Regions from separate parts of the Flavobacterium glucosi genome, predicted to be linked through region 3. Evidence: riboswitches for the same ligand, from Rfam matches in the RefSeq annotation. Region 3 holds a riboswitch; each other region holds the start of a gene.

Region 1 (8,321 bases), on a different contig from region 3:
TACAATGTAAATAAAGCGTGGACTTTAAGTGGTTTTGGGATTCTTTCTTCCTCTGAAACGGATTTAGAAACAAAGTCACAAACAAATATTTTACAGCCTAATTCTTCTGAAATTCTTTCTACGGAGAATCGTCAGGAAACGGCGAATCAGAGAAGTAATTTGGGATTATTTAAATTGAGTTCGAGTTACAAACCAACTACTAAGTTTCAATTTGATTATGATATATTGGCTAAATTGTCCAAACAGGATGAAAATAATTCATTATTGAGAGAATCTATTGTCAGCAATAATGCTACAACTGAAAACATCAATACGTTGAAAAAACAAGATCCGATTTCGGTAAATCAAAACCTGAGTTTGTATTATACGCAAAGCGACAAGAATATTTTTGCTTTCGAAATGCAGCATTTGTACCAAAAGGAAGATCCTTTTTATAACGCTAATTTACAATCGCAACCGTTTAATTTAGCCGATTATATTACTGGGCAAAACAGAAATAACATCAACCAAAATCGCTTTGTGAAAACCAGTAAGATTGACGCTAAATTGGATTATTATTACATGGTTACACCAAAAAGCAATATCAATGTTACGTTAGGAAATACGTATTCTCATCAAAATTTTAATTCCAGTATTTTTCAGATTTTGGATAATAAAATAGTCAATAATTTAGATGATGATGCCAATACAAACGATGTGAATTACAATTTCAACGATACGTTTTTGGGATTGCACTATAAGATTTTGAGTGGCAAATTTACTTTTACACCAGGAGTGAGTTTACATAGTTATAACATGACAAATGAGCAATTAGGAACCAGTTACAGTCAAAATTTCTTTAGAGCATTACCTGATTTATTGGCAATTTACCAAATCAAAAAATCAGAAACAGTAACCTATAATTTTTCGTATACCAATAATTTCACCGATATTAACCAACTAGCTGAAGGTTTTGTTTTCTCCAATTACAATAGTCTGACTAAAGGATACCGACTTTTAGAAAATGCTACCGCCCAAGTACATTCGTTGCGTTACTTTAAATACAATATGTTTAATTTTGAGAACATTACCGCTTTTGCTTCGTATTCTAAAAGATTCGATGCCATAAAAACCAGAGCCGTTTTCAATGGAGTGAATCAAACGTCATCTCCATTTAATTCTGATTTTGCAGATGAAACCTTGTCCGGAAATGGTTCTTATGGACGTTCTTTTCTGAAGAATTACAAAGCCTCTTTAGGAGCGAATCTAAATTGGTCAAAATTCAATAACATTCAGAACAATATATTGTCTACAAACGAAAGTTTTACCCAAAGCTATACTTTGAAAGCATCGACGAATTATAAAAACATGCCTAATTTAGAGTTGGGATATAATATTGTAAATAACGATTATAATAATACTACTTTTTATACAGAAAAGCCTTTTGCGAGACTGGATTATTTCTTTCTGAAGAGCTTTTCATTTGTAACGGAATATGAGTTTTATCATTATTATAACAATACCAAAACGGTCAATAATGAGTATGATTTCTTGAGTGCCAGTTTGATTTATCAAAAGAAAGGGAGCAAGTTAGAATATAAAGTAAGCGGAACTAATTTATTGAACACCATCTCATTAAACGATGATAATTTCAGTCAGTTTGCCACCAGAACCTCACAATATACCGTTCAGCCACGCTATGTAATTTTTTCTTTAAAGTATAATTTATAGGAGCTAATCCGGCTGTACATTTCAATCTTTGCTGAAAAAGATTATTTTTCTAAATAAATAAAGGAGCTTCCGATGGTCGCTCTTTTTTTATAAGAAAAAATGAATCTTTTTTCAGCAAAGGATTTCCATTCCATCAGGGCTAAAAAAACCCGCAATCCAATCGAATTGCGGGTTTAAATATAAAATGGTAACGGATTAAAGTCCAAATGCTGTTTTAACTTGGTCTACGAAATCTAATTTTTCCCAAGTAAACAATTCAACAGTAACTGTTTTTTCATTTCCACCTGGAGCAGAAAAAGTTTTAGTTACCGTTTCTGGCGTACGTCCCATGTGCCCGTAAGCAGCAGTTTCACTGTAAATAGGATTTCTTAATTTTAAACGTTGTTCAATAAAGTAAGGTCGCATGTCAAAAATAGCTTCTACTTTCTTGGCAATTTCACCATTAGTCAAATTCACTTTTGATGTTCCGTACGTATCGATAAAAATACCCATTGGTTTTGCTACTCCAATTGCGTAAGAAACCTGTACTAAAATCTCGTCAGCAACTCCCGCTGCAACTAAGTTTTTAGCGATATGACGGGTTGCATAAGCCGCACTTCTGTCCACTTTACTTGGATCTTTTCCAGAGAACGCACCGCCACCATGAGCGCCTTTTCCACCGTAAGTATCCACAATGATTTTTCTTCCTGTTAAGCCAGTATCTCCGTGTGGTCCTCCAATTACGAATTTCCCGGTTGGGTTGATATGGTAATGGATTGCATCGTTGAATAAATGAGCATGTGCCGGATTTTTAGCAATGATCCTTGGAATCAATATTTCGATGATGTCTTTTTTGATTTTTGCAAGCATTGTTGCTTCTTCATCAAAATCATCGTGTTGTGTTGAGATTACAATAGCTTCAATACGAGTTGGCTTGTTGTCATCGCTGTATTCTAAAGTTACTTGTGATTTTGCATCTGGACGCAAATACGTAATTTCGTTATTTTCACGTCTTAAAATAGCTAACTCCTTCAATAATTTATGAGATAAATCAAGTGCCAATGGCATGTAATTGTCCGTTTCATTAGTAGCGTAACCAAACATCATTCCTTGGTCACCAGCGCCTTGTTCTTCAGGATTTTTTCTGTCAACGCCTTGATTGATATCAGCAGATTGTTCGTGAATAGCCGAAAGAATTCCACAAGAATTAGCTTCAAACATGTATTCGCTTTTAGTGTATCCAATTTTCTTGATTACATCACGAGCGATTTGTTGTACGTCTAAATAGGTGTTTGATTTTACTTCACCAGCCAAAATTACCTGGCCAGTAGTTACTAAAGTTTCGCAAGCTACTTTTGAGTCAGCATCAAATGCCAAAAAATTATCAATTAATGCATCCGAAATTTGATCTGCAATTTTGTCTGGATGTCCTTCGCTTACAGATTCTGACGTAAATAAATAGGCCATAATAATTATTATTTTAAAATTAAGCGAGAAAAAATAATTGCTGAAAAGGACTAAAGAAGAGTTTCTGCTTTAGCATTTTTCTACTGAAAAAATTTCAGTATCCATAATGAATTGATTTCATTATGAAGAGGTTGCAATCAGTTCAAATTTTTCCTCTTGTATTCGAGTGCAAATGTATGAAACCATTTTGAATTGCAAATTAATCTTAACTTTTTTTTGCTTATAAATCTTTTCATCTACTTATATAAATATAAAACGAAATCTTGAGTTTGTTTTTCTTTGTATTTTTTTAAACTTATTTGGAAAATTCAAAAATAGTTAGCATATTTGTTATAACAAAAAAGGAAAGATGAAATTTAATGTGTGTAATATGTATAAAGCCATTCAGGAAAAGTCCTGTGGGTCGTCTATTGCTTAAATTTAAATTAAAATTTATATAGCAAAAGCCTCCCAAGAAAATGGGAGGCTTTTTTTTTGAACTCTATTTCGCTTAAAACAAAACAATATTAATTATAGAATGAATAACCTAAAAATCCAGAATACAAATAATTGTAAAGTCAAAAATATGATTTGCGCCAATGCCATTATGGGCGTTCGTGTCTGTTGATTCCAAAAGTATAAGTTATAACACAACTTAAAAAACCCTTTTGGATACGCATCTAAAAGGGTTTTTTCATTGAGATCAGTTGCAAGCATAAAACATTTCAGAATTCAAAACAATTTAAAACAAAACTAACATCGTAAATTCAATTATCATGAGCACATCAAAACATTTCCCAAAGACATTACGGTTGCTAAAAGGCTTTACTTTCAGAACCAAAACAGAGAAGGAAAGCGATTCAAAAAATGAATTGACCAATCCAAGATTTGAAATATCAAAAAATGATCCTTCGGCACAAAAAAAAGTACCAAATTCATTACTGTTCCAAATGTATTCAAAAGAAAATGAAGAACTTTTTATTTAAGGAACCCGAATTTATTTTCGGTTATGAGATCTTTAAAGGGATCTTTAAAATTGTTATTTTGACAAGGTAAGAACTGTATTTAGTTTAGGATACTTTGTCAAAATAACATTTGTATGTTTATTGTTTTCAGGTTTTTATTTAAACCAAATAAAAAAATTGATTGCACATAAAAATTTGGTTGTTACAAAAAATAGTGCTTAATTTGCAATTATAAGTTCAAAAACGTATTGAAATGTTATAAAGAAAGGCAGAGGGATTAGACCCGATGAAGCCTTAGCAACCCTTCGATTTATCGAAGAAGGTGCTGCATTCTACCTTTATTCTGAATTATTTCAGAATTTAAAGGAAAGATAACACAAAGAATTCTTCTAGTTCACTTCTAGCTTTCTTTCTAATATTTCCAGACACAAATCAAAAATCATAAAAGATTTGAAATTGGAAAATAAACCAACATCTATTACCGTACAAAATTTCACCACCGAGAGTGGGGCTTTTTATGCTACCTTAAACTTAAGTTTTCAAGTTTTTGGACCGGCTTTAAATACTGCTCCTATCGTTTTGGTCAATCATGCCTTAACCGGAAATTCCCAAGTTGTGGGCGATAACGGTTGGTGGAATGATTTAATTGGAGAACACAAAACCATCGATACTAATACATATACAATACTGGCTTTTAATGTTCCCGGAAATGGTTTTGATGATGTTATCATTGAAAATTATTCGGATTTTAATACCAGAGATATTGCCAAAATTTTTATTGAAGGCATTCATTTTCTTAAAATCAAACAGCTTTATGCTATTATTGGCGGTTCCGTTGGTGGAGGAATTGCTTGGGAAATGGTAGCTTTAAAATCAAAAATCACGCAACATTTAATTCCTATTGCAACGGATTGGAAATCGACGGATTGGTTAATTGCCAATTGTTTTTTGCAGGAACAAATTCTGAAAAATTCATCAAAACCTATTGAAGACGCTCGAATTCATGCCATGCTTTGCTACCGAACTCCAGAATCTTTTGCGGCAAAATTCCAGAGAACGACCAATGCTGAATTAGCCATTTTTAATGTGGAAAGCTGGTTGGGGCATCATGGCAAAAAATTACAAAAACGTTTTCAAATTTCGTCTTATAAAATGATGAATCAACTATTGAAAACGATAGACATTACCAGAAACAGCGATTCATTTGAAGAAATAACGTCAAAAATTGAAGCTGATATTCATATCATCGGAATCAATTCAGACTTGTTTTTTACTGCAAATGAAAATAAAGCAACTTACAAGGAATTAAAAAAATATAAAAATAATGTCACCTATCAAGAAATTGTTTCCATTCACGGACACGACGCTTTTTTGATAGAATACAAACAATTAGACAATTTGCTTGCTGCTATTTTTTAGAGGCAACACAACACAACACATAAAATGAAAATATTAAAATTTGGAGGTAAATCTTTATCAAATGGCGACGGAATAAATAAGGTTGTTGCAATTATTGCCGATAAAGTAAATCAAGGCGAAGAAATTGCAATTGTGGTTTCGGCTAGAGGAAATGCTACAGATGAATTAGAAGAAATTTTAAGTATTGCTTCTAAAAACGGAGATTACAAACCGCTTTTTGAGGATTTCAAAAAATACCAACAAGACGATTACCAAGAAGTGGATTTGTCTGAGGAATTCAATGTTTTGGAAAAATTATTCGAAGGTGTAAGCTTAATTGGCGATTACAGCAATAAAATTAAAGACCAGATTTTGTCGAAAGGAGAATTACTTTCTGCAAAATTACTGACGGCTATTTTAGTTGAAAAGGGAATAAATGCCCGTTTTGCCGATACTCGAGAATTGATAAAAACCGATTCTAAATTTGGCGATGCGCAACCTTTGGAACAAATTTCAAAGAAAAATATAATCAATTATTTCAAGCAGAATAACGGAACAACTGTGAACATTATCACAGGATTTATTGGTTCTAACAATAATAATGACACAACTACTTTAGGGAGAAACGGCAGTAATTATACAGCTTCGTTGATTGCGAATTATTTAAATGCAGAAGAATTACAGAATTATACGCACGTAGACGGAATTTATACCGCTAATCCTGATTTAGTGGTTGATGCAAAGAAAATTGACCATTTATCGTTTAATGAAGCGAATGAAATAGCCAATTTTGGTGCGACGATTCTTCATGCAAAAACGATTATTCCTTTATTGGAAAAAAACATTCCGCTTCGTATTTTGAATACATTCAACCACGAAAATAAAGGAACATTAATTACTTCCAATTCTAATAAAGAAGGGATCAAAACACTTTCGGTACTTGAAAATGTTTCGTTAGTGAATCTGGAAGGGAGAGGATTGTTAGGGAAAACTGGCGTTGATGCCCGTATTTTTAGAGTGATGGGTGACAATCATATTAGCGTAAGCATCATTTCGCAAGGGTCATCAGAAAGAGGAATTGGTTTAGTTGTAGCTGCGGATAAGGCTACAAAAGCTATGATTGAATTGGAAAAAGAATTCGAAAATGATTTTTATTCAAAAGATGTGAATAAGATCACAGTGACGGATGATGTTTCGGTGATTTCTATCATTGGCCAGGATTTGAGTACGTTTCACAAGCCATATACGGCTTTGATAAAAAATAAAATTGTCCCAATACTTTTTAATAATACCGTTACGGGTAAAAACGTGAGTTTGGTTGTCAAAAAATCGCAACTGAACAAAGCTTTAAACGTGATTCACGGGGAGATTTTTGGAGTATCAAAGAAAATTAATATCGCAATTTTCGGACATGGATTAGTGGGCGGAACCTTGATTAACCAAATATTGGAATCAGCCGCAATGATCGAGAAAAGAAAAGACATCAAGTTGAATGTTTTTGCGATTGCAAACTCAAAAAATGTATTGTTGAGTAAAAACGGAGTTACTCCAAATTGGAAAAATGAAATCCAGAATAATGGTTTTTCTTATACTATCGATGATGTAATTGCTTACGCAAATGAGCATCATTTGGAGAATTTGATTGCGATTGATAACACGGCAAGTGCCACATTTGTGGAGAATTATATTCCTTTGGCAGAAAGTAGTTTCGATTTGATTTCATCCAATAAAGTGGCCAATACGCTTAGTTATAGTTTTTATAAAAAATTACGAAAAGTATTGGCGGATAATCAAAAGAGTTATCTTTATGAAACGAATGTTGGAGCCGGATTACCATTGATTGATACGATTAAATTATTGCATCTTTCAGGTGAAAATATCACCAAAATTAAAGGTGTTTTCTCAGGAACATTGAGTTATTTGTTCAATAATTTTTCTGCAAAAGACGCTTCGTTTAGCGAAATATTAAAAGAAGCAATTGATAATGGATATACCGAGCCAGATCCTAGAGAAGATTTGTGTGGAAATGACGTAGGTCGGAAATTATTGATTTTGGCCAGAGAATTAGACTTGCAAAATGAGTTTGAAGAAATTGAGATTCAAAATTTAATACCGGAGCATTTACGTGAAGGTGATGTTTCTGATTTCTTGAATAAATTGACGGAGTTTGATCCAATTTATGCTAAAATAAAAGCCGACCAAAAACCAAATCACGTGTTGCGATACATAGGCGAATTGTCAGGCGATTTGCAAAATGACAAAGGAAATCTTGAAGTGAAATTAGTTTCTGTGCCCTCAGATACGGCTTTAGGAGGATTGAAAGGTTCAGATTCTTTCTTCGAAATTTACACCGAATCGTATGGCGACAGACCCATTGTGATTCAAGGTGCAGGCGCAGGATCAGCCGTGACGGCTAGAGGTGTTTTTGGGGATATTTTAAGATTGTCGGATAAAGGATAAGGATTTAAGATTGCAGATATAAAAAAAGTACAAGATGAAAATAACATTGAACAGAATAAACGACAATTTCCACTTTGAATTAAAAAACGAGCGTGGGCATATAGTAAACGTTGATAGTCGTCCAGAATTTGGCGGGAATGACATGGGTGCAAGTCCAATGGAATTAGTATTGATGGGTGTTGCGGGTTGCAGTGCCATCGATATGATTTCGATTTTGAAAAAGCAGCGTCAGGAAATCACTTCTTTCAAAGCTGAGGTTGAAGGGGAACGTGTACAAGTAGGAGAAGCGAAACCATTCAAGGATATTACAGTAGTATTCTTTTTGGAAGGGCCTATTAATGAAGAAAAAGCAGCCAGAGCCGC
Region 2 (8,321 bases), on a different contig from region 3:
ATAAATAAGTTAAAAGATATAGATTAACAGCTAAAAGCCCAAAGCCAATAGCTAAAAGCTAAAAAAGATGCAAAGTTTTAGAACCGAAATAGAAGACCCGATTGTCCAAAAAGAGATTATCGATTTAGAGAAAAAAATTCATTCCTTCCGAAGTGGACAAATTGACGATGAGCGTTTTCGCAGTCTTCGTTTGGCCCGTGGTATTTACGGTCAACGTCAAGAAGGCGTGCAAATGATTCGTATTAAATTGCCTTACGGAAAAGTGACTAGCGAGCAATTGAAGCGTATTACGGAAGTGTCCGATAAATATTCTACAGGACGTTTACACATTACTACCCGTCAGGATATTCAAATTCACTATGTGAGTTTAGACAGAACACCTGAGCTTTGGTCTGAGTTGGCGAAAGATGATATCACTTTGAGGGAAGCGTGTGGAAACACCGTGCGTAATATTACCGGAAGCGAATTAGCGGGTGTAGATGTTGATGAACCTTTTGATGTGTCGCCTTATGCGCATGGTTTGTTTCAATATTTATTGCGTAACCCAATTTGTCAAGAAATGGGACGTAAGTTCAAAATATCATTCTCCTCTTCAGATAAAGATACTGCTTTGAGTTATTTGCATGATTTAGGATTTATTCCAAAAATTGTAAATGGCGAAAAAGGATTCAAAATAATGTTTGCGGGTGGTTTAGGTTCTCAACCAAGTCACGCTGAATTGCTTTCAGAATTTGTACCGGTGAACCAAATTATCCCAACTGCCGAAGGAATAATCAGAGTTTTTGACCGTTACGGAGAAAGAGCAAAACGTTTGAAAGCACGTATGAAGTTCTTAATCAAGGACTTGGGTCGTGAAGAGTTTTTGCGTTTGGTTGACGAAGAGAAAAAAGCATTGCCTTTTCATACTTACGAAATAGATACCACTGCTTTTGAAGGACCAATTACAGAACCTTTATTGGCAGTACCAGCAGTAACGATCGAGGATGTTGAAGCTTTTGAAGCTTGGAAAAAATCAAATGTGATTGCACAAAAACAAACTGGATATGTTGCTATTGGTATCAAAGTACTTTTAGGAGATTTCTATACAGACAAAGCAAAATTATTAGCCGATTTGATTAAAAATTATGGTGCTAATGAGTTGCGTTTTTCATTACGACAAAACATCGTTTTACGTAATATTAAAGAAGAAAATCTAGCGTTCTTTTACCAAGAATTAGCCAAATTGGATTTTGTTGCTTTAGGATATGATACGATTGGAGATATCACGGCTTGTCCGGGAACGGATACGTGTAATTTAGGTATTGCAAGTAGTACTGGTATTGCAGATGAATTAGAAAGAGTATTAAAAACAGAATACCCACAATACAGCAACAATCAACAAATCGCAATAAAAATTAGCGGTTGTATGAATGCTTGTGGACAACACAATATGTCCGAAATTGGTTTCCAAGGAATGTCAATCAATGCAGGAAAACTGGTTGCTCCGGCACTTCAGGTATTATTGGGTGGAGGAAACTTAGGAAACGGAAACGGAAGATTTTCGGATAAAGTAATCAAAATTCCAAGTAGAAGAGGACCCGATGCGTTGCGTTTTATCTTAAATGATTTTGATGCCAATGGAAACGGACTATCATTCTTGAATTATTATGATGCTAAAGGCGAAAAATATTTCTACGAATTTCTAAAACCATTGGCAGATATAACAAACCTTACCGAGGCTGATTTTGTAGATTGGGGAAATGCCGATAACTACGTAAAAGCAGTTGGAATAGGAGAATGCGCAGGTGTAGTAATTGATTTAGTGGCTACTTTAATATTAGAAGCCAAAGATAAAATGACTTTTGCACAAGAAGCTTTCGAAGATAAAAAATGGTCGGATGCGATTTATTTAGCCTACGCCGGTTTTGTAAACGGTGCCAAAGCAATTTTACTGGCCGAAAACGAAAAAACAAATCACCACGCTGGAATTATCGATTTGTTTGATACTGTTTTTATCGAAAGCAAAAAAATAGAATTGGAGTCAAGCTTTAAAGAGTTAGTTTATCAAATCAAAGCGAATGAGCCTTCGGCAGAATTTGCACAAAAATACATTCAAGAAGGAGTTGCGTTTTTTGATAAAATAGAAAAATACAGAGCAAAAGATTTAGCTGATGCATAATACAATACAACCAAAAGTAACTTTAGTGGGTGCTGGTCCCGGCGATCCAGATTTATTTACTCTGAAAGGAGTTAAAGCACTTGCTGAAGCGAACGTGGTTTTGTATGATGCACTGGCCAATGAAGAAATAATGAATCACGCACCAAAAACGGCCATAAAAATATTTGTGGGTAAAAGAATTGGCGCACATGAATATTCGCAAGACCAAATCAATCAGTTGATTGTAGACAATGCGCTTACGTATGGAAATGTGGTTCGGTTAAAAGGGGGAGATCCCTTTATTTTTGGCCGTGGAAGCGAAGAAATTGAATTCGCAGAAAGTTTTGGAATCCCTACATTTGTGGTGCCCGGAATTTCATCGGCAATTGCAGTTCCTGCTTATCAAGGAATTTCTTTAACTAAAAGAGGCGTTTCCGAAAGTTTTTGGGTAATCACAGGCACAACTTCCGACAGGAATTTGTCGAATGATGTAGCTCTCGCAGCACAATCATCAGCAACAGTTGTGATTTTGATGGGAATGAGTAAGCTATCGCAAATTGTTTCTTTATTCCAAAAAGAATCTAAAGGAGAAACTCCAGTTGCGATTATTCAAAACGGGACTACTCCAGAAGAAAAAGTGGGTGTTGGAACGATTAACACTATTCAAGAAGTTGTGGCGGAGAAAAAGTTAAGTTCACCTGCAATAATTGTTATTGGAGAAGTGGTAAAAGAAAGCACCCAATTAAGAGGTTTTTACGAAGAATTTATAGCCTCTGAAATAAGATAACAATGGAAAGAAACGAATTATATCCAATATTTTTAAAATTACACAACCTCAATGTACTTATTGTAGGCGGAGGAAATGTAGGTTTAGAAAAGTTATCTTTCATGTTGAAATCGAGTCCCAATGCAAATGTTGAGGTGGTGGCGCCAAGGTTTTTGCCGGAATTGGAAGCATTGGTAGAAAAACATCCTTCTGTAAAATTGACCTATAAAAAATTTAATCGCTGGATGCTACGCAAACGCCACATGGTAATTGCCTGCACCGATGATTTGAAAGTCAATAAACGCGTATTCGACTTGTCACGAAAAAGATTCCTGATTTGCAACATTGCCGATACGCCGCCATTATGTGATTATTATTTGGGCGGAATTGTAACCAAAGGAAATGTCAAAATCGCCATTTCAACAAACGGAAAATCACCGACAACAGCTAAAAGATTACGGGAGTTTTTCGAAGAAATAATTCCGGACGATATCAATAAAATGGTCGAAAACCTAAATGAATATCGCAAAACGCTGAAAGGAAATTTCGAGGAAAAAGTACAGAAAATGAATGAAATAACCGAGTCGTTAAAAAATAAAGAATAAAAGCATTGCAAAAGAACGAATGATATTTATCATTTAAAGCAGTAAAAAGCAATCGTTACTTTGTATTAAATAATTACATAAAGAAAAAAAAATGATTAAGACAGACATACTTATAATAGGAGCCGGACCAACAGGTTTATTTGCCGTTTTTGAAGCAGGATTATTGAAATTAAAATGTCATATTTTAGATGCCTTGCCTCAAGCAGGTGGCCAACTATCTGAATTGTATCCAAAAAAACCAATTTATGATATTCCAGGTTTTCCGGAAGTATTAGCGGGTGATTTAGTGGATAATTTAATGGAACAAATCAAGCAATTTGAACCTGGTTTTACGCTGGGTGAACGTGCGGAAACCATTGAAAAACAAGAAGACGGAAGTTTTATTGTGACTTCGAATAAAGGAAAAAAATTCCATGCTTCGGTTGTTGCTATTGCTGGTGGGCTAGGAAGTTTTGAACCAAGAAAACCATTAATTGAAGACATCGAATTTTACGAAGATAAAGGAGTAAAATATTTCATTAAAAATCCGGAAAAATTCAGAGACAAAAGAGTCGTAATTGCTGGAGGTGGTGATTCCGCTTTAGACTGGAGTATTTTCTTGTCTAATATTGCTTCCGAAGTCACTCTGATTCACAGAAGAAATGAATTTAGAGGTGCTTTAGATTCTGTAGAAAAAGTGCAGGAATTAAAAAATTCAGGAAAAATAAAAATGATCACGCCGGCAGAAGTAGTTGGTTTGAATGGAGCCGAACATTTAGAATCAATTGATATTGAAGAAAATGGAGCCCACAGAACCATTCCAACGGATTATTTCATTCCTCTTTTTGGATTAACGCCAAAATTAGGCCCTATCGGAGACTGGGGATTAGACATTGAAAAAAATGCTATTAAAGTAAACAATGCCTTAGATTATCAAACGAACATTCCAGGAATTTTTGCCATTGGTGACGTAAATACCTATCCGGGGAAATTAAAATTGATTCTTTGTGGTTTTCACGAAGCAACATTAATGTGTCAGGCAGCCTACCAAATCATTAATCCAGGTAAGAAATATGTATTAAAATATACTACAGTTTCTGGCGTGGACGGATTTGACGGAACCCGTAAAGAGGCTCCAAAAGCTGTGGTGAAAGCCATTGTTTAACAACTTACTAGTAACTAGTTAAAAAATATAGCGCTAATACTTGCAAGTATTAGCGCTTTGTCTTTACTTTGCACTGTTCTTATATTTATTGACAGTTATCACGAAAGGCGGAGGGAAAGACCCAATGAAACCTTAGCAACCCTTTATCTTTAAAGAAGGTGCTACATTCTACTTTATGCAGAACCAGTTTCAGTATGTAAGATAGATAACACACAAATACTCACTTAGTATTTCTCAAACCTTTTCTTGACAACATATCGATATTTAGCCTACTGAATTAATTTCAGTATCAGGAGCGAAGAATTGGCTTTTTTTGCCAATACCGTTCCCGCTTTCCGTTGCAATCTTTTACTTTTTTAAAGAAAAAAAGTAAAAGGATTTACACTGCAGTCGGGGCTAAAGAGCTACTATAGTTAACTTTTGTAATTATTTAATCCATTAAAAGCTTTGCGCCTTTGCGTCTTTGCGAGCAAAAAAATAGATATGTCAAGCATTCAAGAAGCCATTAAAAAAAACATACTCATACTCGATGGAGCTATGGGAACCATGTTGCAACGTTACAATTTTTCCGAAGAAGATTTTCGTGGAGAGCGTTTCAAAGATTTTCCACATTCCCTAAAAGGAAACAACGATTTATTGTCACTTACACAACCACAAGCCATCAAAGCAGTTCACGCGGCTTATTTTGAAGCGGGAGCTGATATCGTTGAAACCAATACGTTCTCAGGAACCACGATTGGTATGGCCGATTATTATCTGGAAGAATATGTTTATGAACTCAACTACGAATCGGCACGAATTGCCCGTGAAGTAGCCGATGAGTTTACAGCCAAAAATCCAGATAAACCTCGTTTTGTTGCTGGTTCAATAGGACCAACAAACAGAACGGCGAGCATGTCACCAGATGTAAATGATCCCGGTTATAGAGCGGTAACTTTTGATGATTTGCGTATTGCGTACAAACAACAAGTAGAAGCGTTGATTGACGGAGGAAGTGATTTATTATTGGTGGAAACCATTTTCGATACTTTAAATGCCAAAGCGGCACTTTTCGCTATTGAAGAAGTCAAAGATGAACGCAATATCGATATTCCCATAATGGTTTCCGGTACCATTACCGATGCATCAGGAAGAACACTTTCGGGACAAACCGTGGAAGCTTTTTTAGTTTCTGTTTCGCACATTCCGTTGTTGAGCGTAGGTTTTAATTGTGCCTTGGGTGCTGATTTATTAAAACCATATTTGCAAACCTTATCACAAAACACTTCTTTTAACGTGTCGGCACATCCTAATGCAGGATTGCCAAACGCATTTGGTGAGTACGATGAAACCCCGGAGCAGATGCAAGCCTTCATCAAAGAATATTTAGACGATAATTTAGTAAATATCATAGGTGGTTGTTGCGGCACAACCCCGGAACATATCAGGTTGATCGCTGATATTGCTAAGGATTATAAACCTAGGGTTTCAACGGCGACAATGTAACTTAGAGACGCGATTTATCGCGTTTAACACGAATAGGGATTTGTTAAGAGCAAAGCAATAATAAATTGTAGAGATTGCAATTATGAATTGTATATATTTATGAGTTAGTGGGAAGCAAACACCAAACGATAAGCATATTTAATGGAAAACGAAAATAAAACAACAAAATTAATTCAGACTGGCGCCGAGATAGTAGGTGCAGTAATTGGCGGTGCAATAGGTTTAATTGGTGGGCCAGTTTTTGCAATTGGTGGTAATATTGCTGGAGTGGCAGTATCCAAAGGTATTGGTGAATTTGCTGAAAGAATTTTATCAAATAGAGAGCAAGTAAGAGTTGGAGCTTCTGCTGGTTTAACAATAGTTGGAGTACAAGAAAATTTAGATAATGGATTAGTATTACGACAAGATGGTTTTTTTGACAGTGACGAAATTAATCGAAGCAAAGCAGAAGAACTTTTTGAAGGTGTTTTAATGAAATGTAAGAATGAATTTGAAGAAAAGAAAATTAAATTCATTTCTAATATTTATAAAAATGTCGCATTTGACAGCTCTGTAAATCCAGACAATGCAAATCAAATTTTGAATGTAGTTCAACAATTAAGCTATAGGCAGTTAACAATTTTAGCAATGGTTGGGCAAAATATAAGTAACAAATATTCTTTAAGAATAAATGATCTTCGTGAAGATTATGATAACGTAACTACAGATATTGAATTTCTGCTACAAGACTTTATTTTGTTAGATAGACAAGGCTTAATATGTAGGAATGATGAAATTACATTGCTTGATATATCAGACGTTGTTCCAGGAATAATGAAATTAACTCAAATTGGAACTGATTATTTTAAACTTTTAGACCTTAATTTTATGGACGAAAGAGAATTTAATTTTATAGACCAAATAAAATAATAACCCCCGCTAGTGCGAGCTTTTAGCTCGTGCCCACAAACAAAGGCGGGTTAAAGATTTTGAACAATATAACTTAGAATGGGCACGAGCGGGACGCTTGCGCTCGCGAAGTACGAGTTCCGTAGGAACGACCCATTTTGTAGCAACGGAATTTATTCCGTTGGTGTGGGTAAAAAGAATAGTAATAGCATGCAGGGTTTTGCGTGAGGGATAGCAGAGAAAAGCCCACAGACAAATGAAGTCCCGATAGCTATCGGGACTTCATTTGTCGAGGACTTGTAACGAATAGCCCGACCCTTGGGTCACGCCCAAAATAATAATAAACAAAACGAACTACACGTTTTAAAAAGGTAGCAATAAACAAAAAAGTTAAACCTATACTGTTTTTAAAAACGGTGTAGGATCAAATAAAACAAAAATGGCACACGCAGAAAAGAGAAGAAACCTTGTATTATCGGGATTAGAGCCTTTAATTATTACGCCGGAAAGCGTTTTTGTAAACATTGGTGAACGAACGAATGTTACCGGTTCTAGAAAATTCCTTCGGTTAATCAAAGAAGAAAAATACGAAGAAGCACTCAGTATCGCTAAAGAGCAAGTGGAAGGTGGCGCGCAAATCATCGATATAAATATGGATGAAGGAATGCTGGATGGTGAATATGCCATGACAAAATTCCTGAATTTAATCGCTGCCGAACCTGATATTTCTAGGGTTCCAATCATGATTGATAGCTCGAAATGGGATATCATCGAGGCGGGACTTAAAGTGGTGCAAGGAAAAAGTGTCGTAAACTCGATTTCTTTAAAGGAAGGCGAAGAGCAATTCATTCATCACGCCAAATTGATTAAGCGCTATGGTGCTGCGGCAATTATTATGGCATTTGATGAAACGGGACAAGCTGATAATTACGAACGCCGGGTAGAAATTTGCCAACGTTCGTATGATATTTTGGTAAACAAAGTTGGTTTTCCTCCGCAGGATATTATTTTCGATTTGAATATATTTCCAGTAGCAACAGGAATGGAAGAACACCGCGATAACGCATTGGATTTCTTTAGAGGTACGAAATGGGTTAGAGAAAATCTTCCGCATGCACACATTAGTGGCGGGGTAAGTAATGTTTCGTTTTCGTTTAGAGGAAATGACACGGTTCGGGAAGCGATGCACTCGGTTTTCTTATACCACGCTATTCAAAACGGAATGACGATGGGAATCGTGAATCCTGAAATGCTTTCTATTTACGATGAGATTCCAAAGGAACTTTTGGAACGTGT
Region 3 (8,321 bases):
CAGATTTATTTTTAAAAATAAATGCCGTAATCAATGCTACAGGAATAATCCATAACGCTCGGGCTAATTTTACCGTTGTGGCTATTTGTAACGCTTCAGGACCGAATTTACTCGCTGCTCCTACCACAGAACTCGTATCATGAATGGCAATGGCACACCATAATCCAAACTCTTTTTGCGATAAATCCAACCAATGCCCCACGGCAGGAAATAAAAACAGTGCCACCGAATTCAGAATAAAGATCACTCCCAACGCAATTGAGGTTTGCTTTTCGTTGGATTGGATTACGGGAGCAATAGCAGCAATGGCACTTCCGCCACAAATGGCAGTACCACAAGAAATTAAATGAGATGTTTTCTTTTCGGTTTTAAACCATTTTCCAAGAAAAGTTCCTAAAATTATAGTGCTCACAATAGAAACAATCGTAAACAAAAAGCCCTCTTTACCGGCTGAAACTGCACTGTGAACATTCATTCCAAATCCTAAACCAACCACTGAAAATTGCAACAAATAATTGGTTGCTTTATGATTCAATTCTAAAAAAGGATGTCCAAAAAGGTTGGCGACAATCAATCCCAATACTAAAGCAATTGGCGGAGAAACAAAAATGGTAGTACAAAACAATAGCAAAACAACAAAAATGAGTTGCTGCAATGTGGAGTTTACTTTTAAAAAAATAAAAGATTCTTTTTGAATTACTTTTTGATCCGTTTCCAATGTAAAGTGGTTGAATTATTACACTACAAAGGTGGAGCGATAAATCTATTTACACCAATCGCAAATTACAATCTGTTATAACTTTAAATTATAATGATTAGAAATATTCTGGATAAACAAATCCGATAGTGAATCCGTTTTTCCTTGTAACGTAATAACATAAAAGAAACGTTCTATAATCAGGTCTTTAATGTCTAATATAGCCAATTCATTGTTTTTAAGTTCTTTTTCTATCGCATGAATGGATATAAAAGCCACACAGTCTGAGTTCATTAAATAGGATTTTATACTTTCAGTACTTCCTAATTGCATTTCGATTTGTAGTTCTGACATTTTAATTTCAAATGGTTTTAACGCATGTTCAATAACTTCAAGTGTTCCTGAACCTTGTTCCCGCATTAAAAAATGCATCTTTTTAAGCTCATCCAGCGTCACTTCATCAAGACTGACTAATGGATTGGAAGTCTTACAGACTAAAACCAATTCGTCTTTTAAAAACTCAGTATATTTAATTGACTTATTTTTTGATTGTCCTTCAACTATTCCTATTTCAATTTCCTGTTTTAATAAAGCATTTTCTATTTGTTCCGTATTTCCATTCAGTAAATTCACTTTTACATCTTGTAATTTTTGATGGAAACGGGCCAAAAGTGGCGGAATTATATACTGAGAAATCGTTGTACTGGCTCCTAATCGCAACAATCCAGAGCGTTGATTAATGAGTGTGCTCATATCAAAATCGATCTCACGGTATACTTCGAAAATGTTTTTTGTGTGTTTTAATAATACTTCACCGGCAGTTGTCAGTGCTGTTTTAGAACCATTTCTATTAAATAATTTAATTTTATATTGCTCTTCTAATTCCTGAATATGTTTAGAAATCGCAGGTTGCGTAATAAACAATTCTGTTGCAGCTTTTGTAAAACTCAAACGGTTGGCAACGGTATAAAATACTTTCAGTCTAAAATCCATGTTGTTTAATTGTATTACAATAATCCATTGTATTTTCGAACAAACCATTCGGTCGCCAGCAAAATTGAAATTAAAACCAGTAACCAAATCCAATCAATCAAAGGAGTTTTAGTAACAATGTTCTTCTCTATCGCTTTATATTCCTCATTTTCCAAAAGCGTTTTAATCAATCTATCAACTTGATCCGGAAAAAATGCTTTTCCTTGTGTTTGGGTAGCTAATTGTGTCAGTTTTTCCACATCGGGATTGACAAATTGTTTTTCGATATCAAAATCAAGAATTTCAAAACTACTGGAATACGTCGTTTTAGAATTCAGTTCTTTCACCGTAAAAGTATAAGGACCCGCTTTCAATCCGTCAAGATTGACTTTATAAGAATTATTTCCTTTTAATAAATCGTAGTTTTTTGTTTGCTTGTTTTTAGTGTTAGTTACCGCAATAGTCAAACGAGCCTTTTCATCAAACTCATAATTTTTATTGAAAAATTGCGCTGTTATTTTAATGGCTTCACCAGAATTATAAAAACTTTCATGCTCAACAACTAATGATTTTTTAGAATTATTAGAAGCCAAAAACTGAATAATCTTGTCGATGAAAACATCATATTTTTCAAATGATTGATTATTGACATGCGTTTGCAAACGCCATTTCCAACTATTTTCTCCCAAAAGATAAGCGGCTCGTTTACCTTGATTTTCTATAAAAACCAACAAAGGTGAATTGGTATCTATTGTTCTAATTTTGGATGAAAGCAAAACAGACACCGAACCTTTTGTAGTTACAGTTCCAAAAGCATTTTGTAAAGGCGGTAAATTTTCAAACCCGATATTGTCAGCTGCAAACAAGTTAAACTGCCCATTAAAAACCGACAAATAATCTTCTTTTTGTCCACTCATTTTAAAGCCCAAATTATCCTGCTGCTGGTTCAGAAAATTAAAATCGGTGTTGTTTCCAGTAATAATAAATGTATTGATTCCAGCATCTTTATTATTTTCAAAAATAGTTTTAAATTCAGTTGTTGGCTGGTATAAAATTAAAACATTAAAATCCTGCAATGTTTTGATTTCATTTGGTTTAACAATTGTTACTTTACGTTGCACATTAGACTCGATAGCTCTTTTTAGCGCACCTAAATCAGGATGATTTATAGCAGAAACTATGGCAATATTTGTTTTTTGATCTATAATTTCAACCGCAAAATTCTTGGTGTTATTATACGTATTTTTTTCCTTTTCTTTTGATGCGATAGTAGCTTTAAAAACCTGTAATCCTATTTTATCAGCTGGTAGAAGTACGCTTATTGTTGCTGATTTCCTGGAAGGTGAAAAGGAAATCGATTGTTTACTGAATACTAAATTTCCTTGTGAAATGACAAAATCAGCTGTTATACTTTTAGTTCCTGAATATTGTAAAAAAGCTTCTACAGGAAATTTATTTTTGTGAAAAGCATATTTATTAACGTTGAGCTGATTGATCTTAAAATCTAAAAAAGTTGTTGTATCCCCTATAATTACTGGATATACTTTATTCGCAGCATCGAAACTATAACTGTAATCATTCCCGGACGTTTGGTTTCCATCCGTAATTATAACTGTTGGATAGATTGCGTTTTTATAAATGCTTTTTAGATTTTTGGCAACAACATCAATATTAGTTTGAGTTCCTTTAAAATCAAATGTTTCAGCCGGTTCAAAATCATCTGAAAACTGATACAATTGCACATCGAATTTCTCTTGTAAATCCGAGTTTGATTGTATTTTTTTATACAATTCTAATGCTTTTTCATTGGCATTCAAAAAAGAAATAGAACTCGAATTATCAACAACAATCGGCAAAGGTGTTTTTACGGTTTCTAAGGTGTTTTTAGTCAGTATTGGATTAATCAATAACAATAATATTCCAAAAATGGATGAAAAACGCAAAAAAGCCAAAAACCAACCGATTTTCGATTTGTTTTTGGCTTTGTAGATATATTGAAAAAACGACAAACCGCCAGCTATTAGTAATGAAAGAAGTAATAATAGCAAGGTAGTTGTTGTCATTCTCTTTTTATTTTTAATGATAAATTTTAAATTTTGAATTATTGACCATTTATAATTCAACAATTATAATTTATAATTATTTTAGGTAAGCATTCCTCCACAAACATTCATTACTTGTCCCGTTACATACGCACTCATATCTGAAGCAAAGAAAAGACATGCATTGGCAACATCTTCAGTCGTTCCGCCACGTTTCAACGGGATTCCGTCTCTCCATCCTTTTACCACATCTTCGTTTAATTTAGCCGTCATTTCTGTTTCAATGAATCCTGGAGCAATTACGTTACAACGAATGTTACGAGATCCTAATTCCAATGCTACGGATTTAGAAAAACCGATAACTCCTGCTTTAGAAGCTGCATAATTCGTTTGCCCTGCATTTCCTTTCACTCCTACAACAGAACTCATATTGATTATAGATCCAGAACGTTGTTTCAGGAAAGTACGTTGAATGGCTTTAGTCATATTAAAAACCGATTTTAAGTTAACATCAATTACTTGATCGAAATCTCCTTCGGACATACGCATCAAAAGGTTGTCTTTAGTAATTCCGGCATTGTTTATTAGAATATCAACCGTTCCAAATTCAGCTAAAACCGCATCAACAAAAGTTTGTGCTTCATTAAAATCGGCTGCATTCGACTGATATCCTTTGGCTTTGATTCCAAGAGCATTTAATTCGTTTTCCAATGCCAAAGCAGATTCTACTGATGAGCTATATGTAAATGCGACATTTGCACCATGTTTTGCAAAAACTTCAGCAATTCCTTTTCCAATTCCGCGACTCGCACCAGTAATTATGGCAACTTTTCCTTCTAATAATTTCATATTCTATCGTTCGTTTGTATTTTTTTTATAAGACAAATATAACAATTCAATTCAAAAATTTTATGTCTAAAGCTTAAACTTTCAAAAATCTATGCATCCATTTATCCCAAAAATTACTGTAAATAGCAATTAAAGTAACTAAAAACAAAAATAAGAGATACCAAGCGTTACTGAGTAAATCTAAGAAATTCAGTTTTCCATTGGCAAAACTTAAAATCAACAAAACTTGAGCGCCATAAGGCAAAATTCCTTGTACAATACAAGCAAAAACATCAAGTAATGTAGCGGTTTTTTTGGAGCTTAAATTATATTCATCATTAATTTCTTTGGCAATGGCACCTGTAATAACAATGGAAACCGTATTATTGGCGATAGCCATATTAGTAAAACTCACTAAAGTTCCAATACCCATTTGAGCCGATTTCTTGTTTTTTATTCTGGATTTAATTTTGTAAATAACAAAATCAATGCCGCCTGCTTTTTCGACCAATGCAGCTAAACCACCCGTAAGCATGGATAACAAGAATATATCGGTCATGCTCGTAAACCCTTCGTATATTTTTTGTGCAAATACTAAAATGGTAAAATCAGCCCCAATAATTCCGATAATTCCTGCTACTACAATTCCGAATATTAAAGTTGTGAAAACATTAATTCCAACTATAGCTAGAATAATCACTAACAAATAAGGCAAAATAGTAATTAGTTCATAGCTGGATTTTGGGAGAGCAACTGCCATAACTTCAGAATTTAATCCTAAATAGAAAAGTAAAAAAATGGTAATTACCGAAGCAGGAAATGCGATGAACAAGTTTATTTTAAATTTATCTTTCATTTCGCATCCTAAAGATTGAGTGGCAGCAATGGTTGTATCGGAAATCATCGATAGATTATCCCCTAACATGGCGCCCCCCAATAAAGAACCTGCAATTAATGCGAGTGGAGAACCACTTTTTTCAGCAAGACTCACGGCTATTGGCCCTAAAGCCACTATAGCACCCACCGAAGTTCCTGTAGCAGTTGAAAGAAAAGAAGCAATCAGGAAAATTCCCAATGGAAAATAAGCCACATCAATATTGTTAATGCCTAAATTCACCACCGAATCGACCCCTCCCATGGCTTTAGTGACAGTGGCAAAAGCACCTGCAAGCAAATAAATCAAACACATTGTGATAATTTTACTCTCGCCACAACCGGAAATCAAAGTATTTACTTTATCCTCTGTAGCTTGTTTGAAAAATAAAAAAGCAGCAATAATCCCTAATAAAACGGCTACTGGAGAAGGAAATGCATAAAAATCATTAAGCCAAATTCCAGCTCCTAAAAAAGTTAAAATAAAAATGAATAACGGAAGTAATGCCAATGCATTTCCTTTTTGTTGAATGTTCTTTGTCATAAATAATGGTATAAAATAAAGCCATTACCACGACAAAAAATATAAACCAAAATATAAAAATGATTAAAACAACATTTTTTCCAAAGGATTTGGCTTATCGTTTTAGCACCTTGCTTGTTGTTGCAGGTTGCTATCCTGTTAAAGGATTCGTGATAACGGGTGCAAAAGTACTTAATTATTTATGAAATATTTTGAATTCCATTCAAAATATTAATAATCCAAAAAAAAGCGCCACATAAAAATGTGGCACAATTATAATTAAGATATTGAAAAACAGACTTTAAATAATTAAAAAGCTACATTCCATTTTGGTAATCTTCCATTTTCGTCAAGGAAATTTTGTAAAACTTGTCCTTCTACAAATGTTGGGATTACTTTAGTCTTATCATTAAATGTTTCGTACCAAACCACTTCAAGCGTGCTGATATCTTCGATTTTCATTTGTGCTGGCCAAGAATATTTTCTTCCAGTTTTTGCAAATTGGTGTCCTTCTACAATTTTATCTTTCAACCCACCATTTTTAATTTTCAAAGTTCCGTTATTTTGAACAGTTCCAGTAGAACCAACCATAATTAACTCTTTTTCATCTCCTACGGAATACACTAAAAACACTCCAGATCCTTCTGACGCATTACAAACTTCTGCTAAACTATCATCAGCAGTAAATGAAAACTGATTGGTAACTTTGAATTTTTTTAACTCTTTGTACATATTATTTTATTTTTATTTAAACTGGCTTTTACAAAAAAACACCCCACAAAATCGTGAGGTCCATTAGAAACCATTCGTTTATGTTTGTTTTTATTAGGATTACATCTGAAAAAACAGATCAATTTAATAAAGTGCAAAGATATTTCTTTAATTCAATTTATAATAAAAAAGCCCCACAAATTGTGAGGCTTTTAAAAATATTTAATTAGAGTTTAGATTAACCTAAAACTTCTTTTACTTTTTTACCAATTTCAGCTGGAGAATCCACTACGTGAATACCACATTCTCTCATGATTTGTTTTTTAGCTTCAGCTGTATCGTCAGATCCACCAACGATTGCACCTGCATGTCCCATTGTACGACCTGCTGGAGCGGTAACTCCTGCAATGAATCCTACAACTGGTTTACGGTTACCATCCGCTTTGATCCAATGAGCCGCATCAGCTTCTAATTGCCCACCTATTTCACCTATCATTACGATACATTCTGTTTCTGGATCGTTCATCAACAATTCAACTGCTTCTTTTGTTGTAGTTCCAATAATTGGGTCTCCACCAATACCAATTGCAGTGGTGATTCCTAATCCTTGTTTTACCACTTGGTCAGCTGCTTCATAGGTTAATGTCCCTGATTTAGAAACAATACCAACAGTTCCTTTTTTGAAAACAAAACCTGGCATAATACCAACTTTAGCTTCACCTGGAGTGATTATTCCTGGGCAGTTAGGTCCTATTAGACGAGCGTTTCTTTCTTTAACGTAACTATTTGCTTTAATCATGTCAGCAACAGGAATTCCTTCAGTAATTGCAATAATTACTTTTATACCTGCATCTGCAGCTTCCATTATTGCATCTGCAGCAAAAGCCGGTGGAACAAAAATGATAGTTGTATCAGCCCCTGCTTGTTCTACAGCATCTTTCACAGTATTAAATACGGGTCTCTCTAAGTGAGTTGTCCCCCCTTTTCCTGGAGTTACACCACCAACAACGTTAGTACCGTACTCAATCATTTGAGAAGCATGGAAAGTTCCTTCACTTCCTGTAAAACCTTGAACAATTATTTTGGAATCTTTATTAACTAAAACACTCATGATATATTTTTTATGTAGTTTTTAAAATTGTTATGCAAAAGTATAAAATAGTAATCAGTAATCAGTATTCAGTATTCAGTTTTTTGACACTAAATTATGATAATTGACTCATTTGATACCCCCGAAATAGTTTATTGTCTTTTATTTGCCAAATCACCATAAAATGCGCTAATAACATTTCTTCTCTAGGATTCTCAATCGTTTTTACAAAATGAGAGTACCGCACCGAAATAGTATCATTTTCACTTACAATATGAGTTATTCTAACCTTTGAACGAACGTAGGCTTTACTCAAATCACTGGAGAGGCTTAGCAAAGAATCATAATCCAATTGGATAAATCCCTTACTGCTATTCCATTCAACGATAACTTCAGGATGCAAAAAATCTTTTATGACTTCACTATCAATGAGCGCATCTGATTTGTAAAATTTCTGAACGATTTCTTTGGCAGACATATTACTTTAGTTTATTAAGAATTTCTGGTATCTTTTTGATATTAGCCAGTTGTTTCAATTTTTCTCTGGATTCTTCAATTGGAGTACCAAAATAAGATTTTCCTCCT

What was found. A riboswitch is a leader RNA that binds a small molecule or an ion and turns the genes downstream of it on or off. The one in region 3 is predicted to bind S-adenosylmethionine.
Region 1: it holds a riboswitch for S-adenosylmethionine, as region 3 does, so the genes downstream of both, ACNQGD_RS13625 (alpha/beta fold hydrolase) here and ACNQGD_RS06240 (Na+/H+ antiporter NhaC family protein) in region 3, are expected to answer to the same signal.
Region 2: it holds a riboswitch for S-adenosylmethionine, as region 3 does, so the genes downstream of both, ACNQGD_RS13690 (homocysteine S-methyltransferase family protein) here and ACNQGD_RS06240 (Na+/H+ antiporter NhaC family protein) in region 3, are expected to answer to the same signal.

Annotation. Positions count from the first base shown of each region.
Region 1 covers NZ_JBLVPK010000008.1:73,860-82,180, forward strand. The annotation lists gene ACNQGD_RS13610 (carboxypeptidase-like regulatory domain-containing protein) at 1-1,710, shown strand, start outside; gene metK (methionine adenosyltransferase) at 1,906-3,156, opposite strand; gene ACNQGD_RS13620 (hypothetical protein) at 3,912-4,121, shown strand; SAM riboswitch class I at 4,354-4,478, shown strand; gene ACNQGD_RS13625 (alpha/beta fold hydrolase) at 4,557-5,519, shown strand; gene thrA (bifunctional aspartate kinase/homoserine dehydrogenase I) at 5,544-7,958, shown strand; gene ACNQGD_RS13635 (OsmC family protein) at 7,993-8,321, shown strand, end outside.
Region 2 covers NZ_JBLVPK010000008.1:88,240-96,560, forward strand. The annotation lists gene ACNQGD_RS13670 (nitrite reductase) at 68-2,158, shown strand; gene cobA (uroporphyrinogen-III C-methyltransferase) at 2,151-2,924, shown strand; gene ACNQGD_RS13680 (precorrin-2 dehydrogenase/sirohydrochlorin ferrochelatase family protein) at 2,927-3,508, shown strand; gene ACNQGD_RS13685 (NAD(P)/FAD-dependent oxidoreductase) at 3,600-4,652, shown strand; SAM riboswitch class I at 4,745-4,864, shown strand; gene ACNQGD_RS13690 (homocysteine S-methyltransferase family protein) at 5,136-6,137, shown strand; gene ACNQGD_RS13695 (hypothetical protein) at 6,279-7,046, shown strand; gene metH (methionine synthase) at 7,465-8,321, shown strand, end outside.
Region 3 covers NZ_JBLVPK010000003.1:86,611-94,931, reverse strand. The annotation lists gene ACNQGD_RS06260 (YeiH family protein) at 1-718, opposite strand, end outside; gene ACNQGD_RS06255 (LysR family transcriptional regulator) at 794-1,690, opposite strand; gene ACNQGD_RS06250 (hypothetical protein) at 1,705-3,732, opposite strand; gene fabG (3-oxoacyl-[acyl-carrier-protein] reductase) at 3,814-4,560, opposite strand; gene ACNQGD_RS06240 (Na+/H+ antiporter NhaC family protein) at 4,634-5,956, opposite strand; SAM-I-IV-variant riboswitch at 6,021-6,117, opposite strand; gene ACNQGD_RS06235 (hypothetical protein) at 6,245-6,667, opposite strand; gene sucD (succinate--CoA ligase subunit alpha) at 6,885-7,757, opposite strand; gene ACNQGD_RS06225 (nuclear transport factor 2 family protein) at 7,852-8,214, opposite strand; gene ACNQGD_RS06220 (UDP-3-O-(3-hydroxymyristoyl)glucosamine N-acyltransferase) at 8,216-8,321, opposite strand, start outside.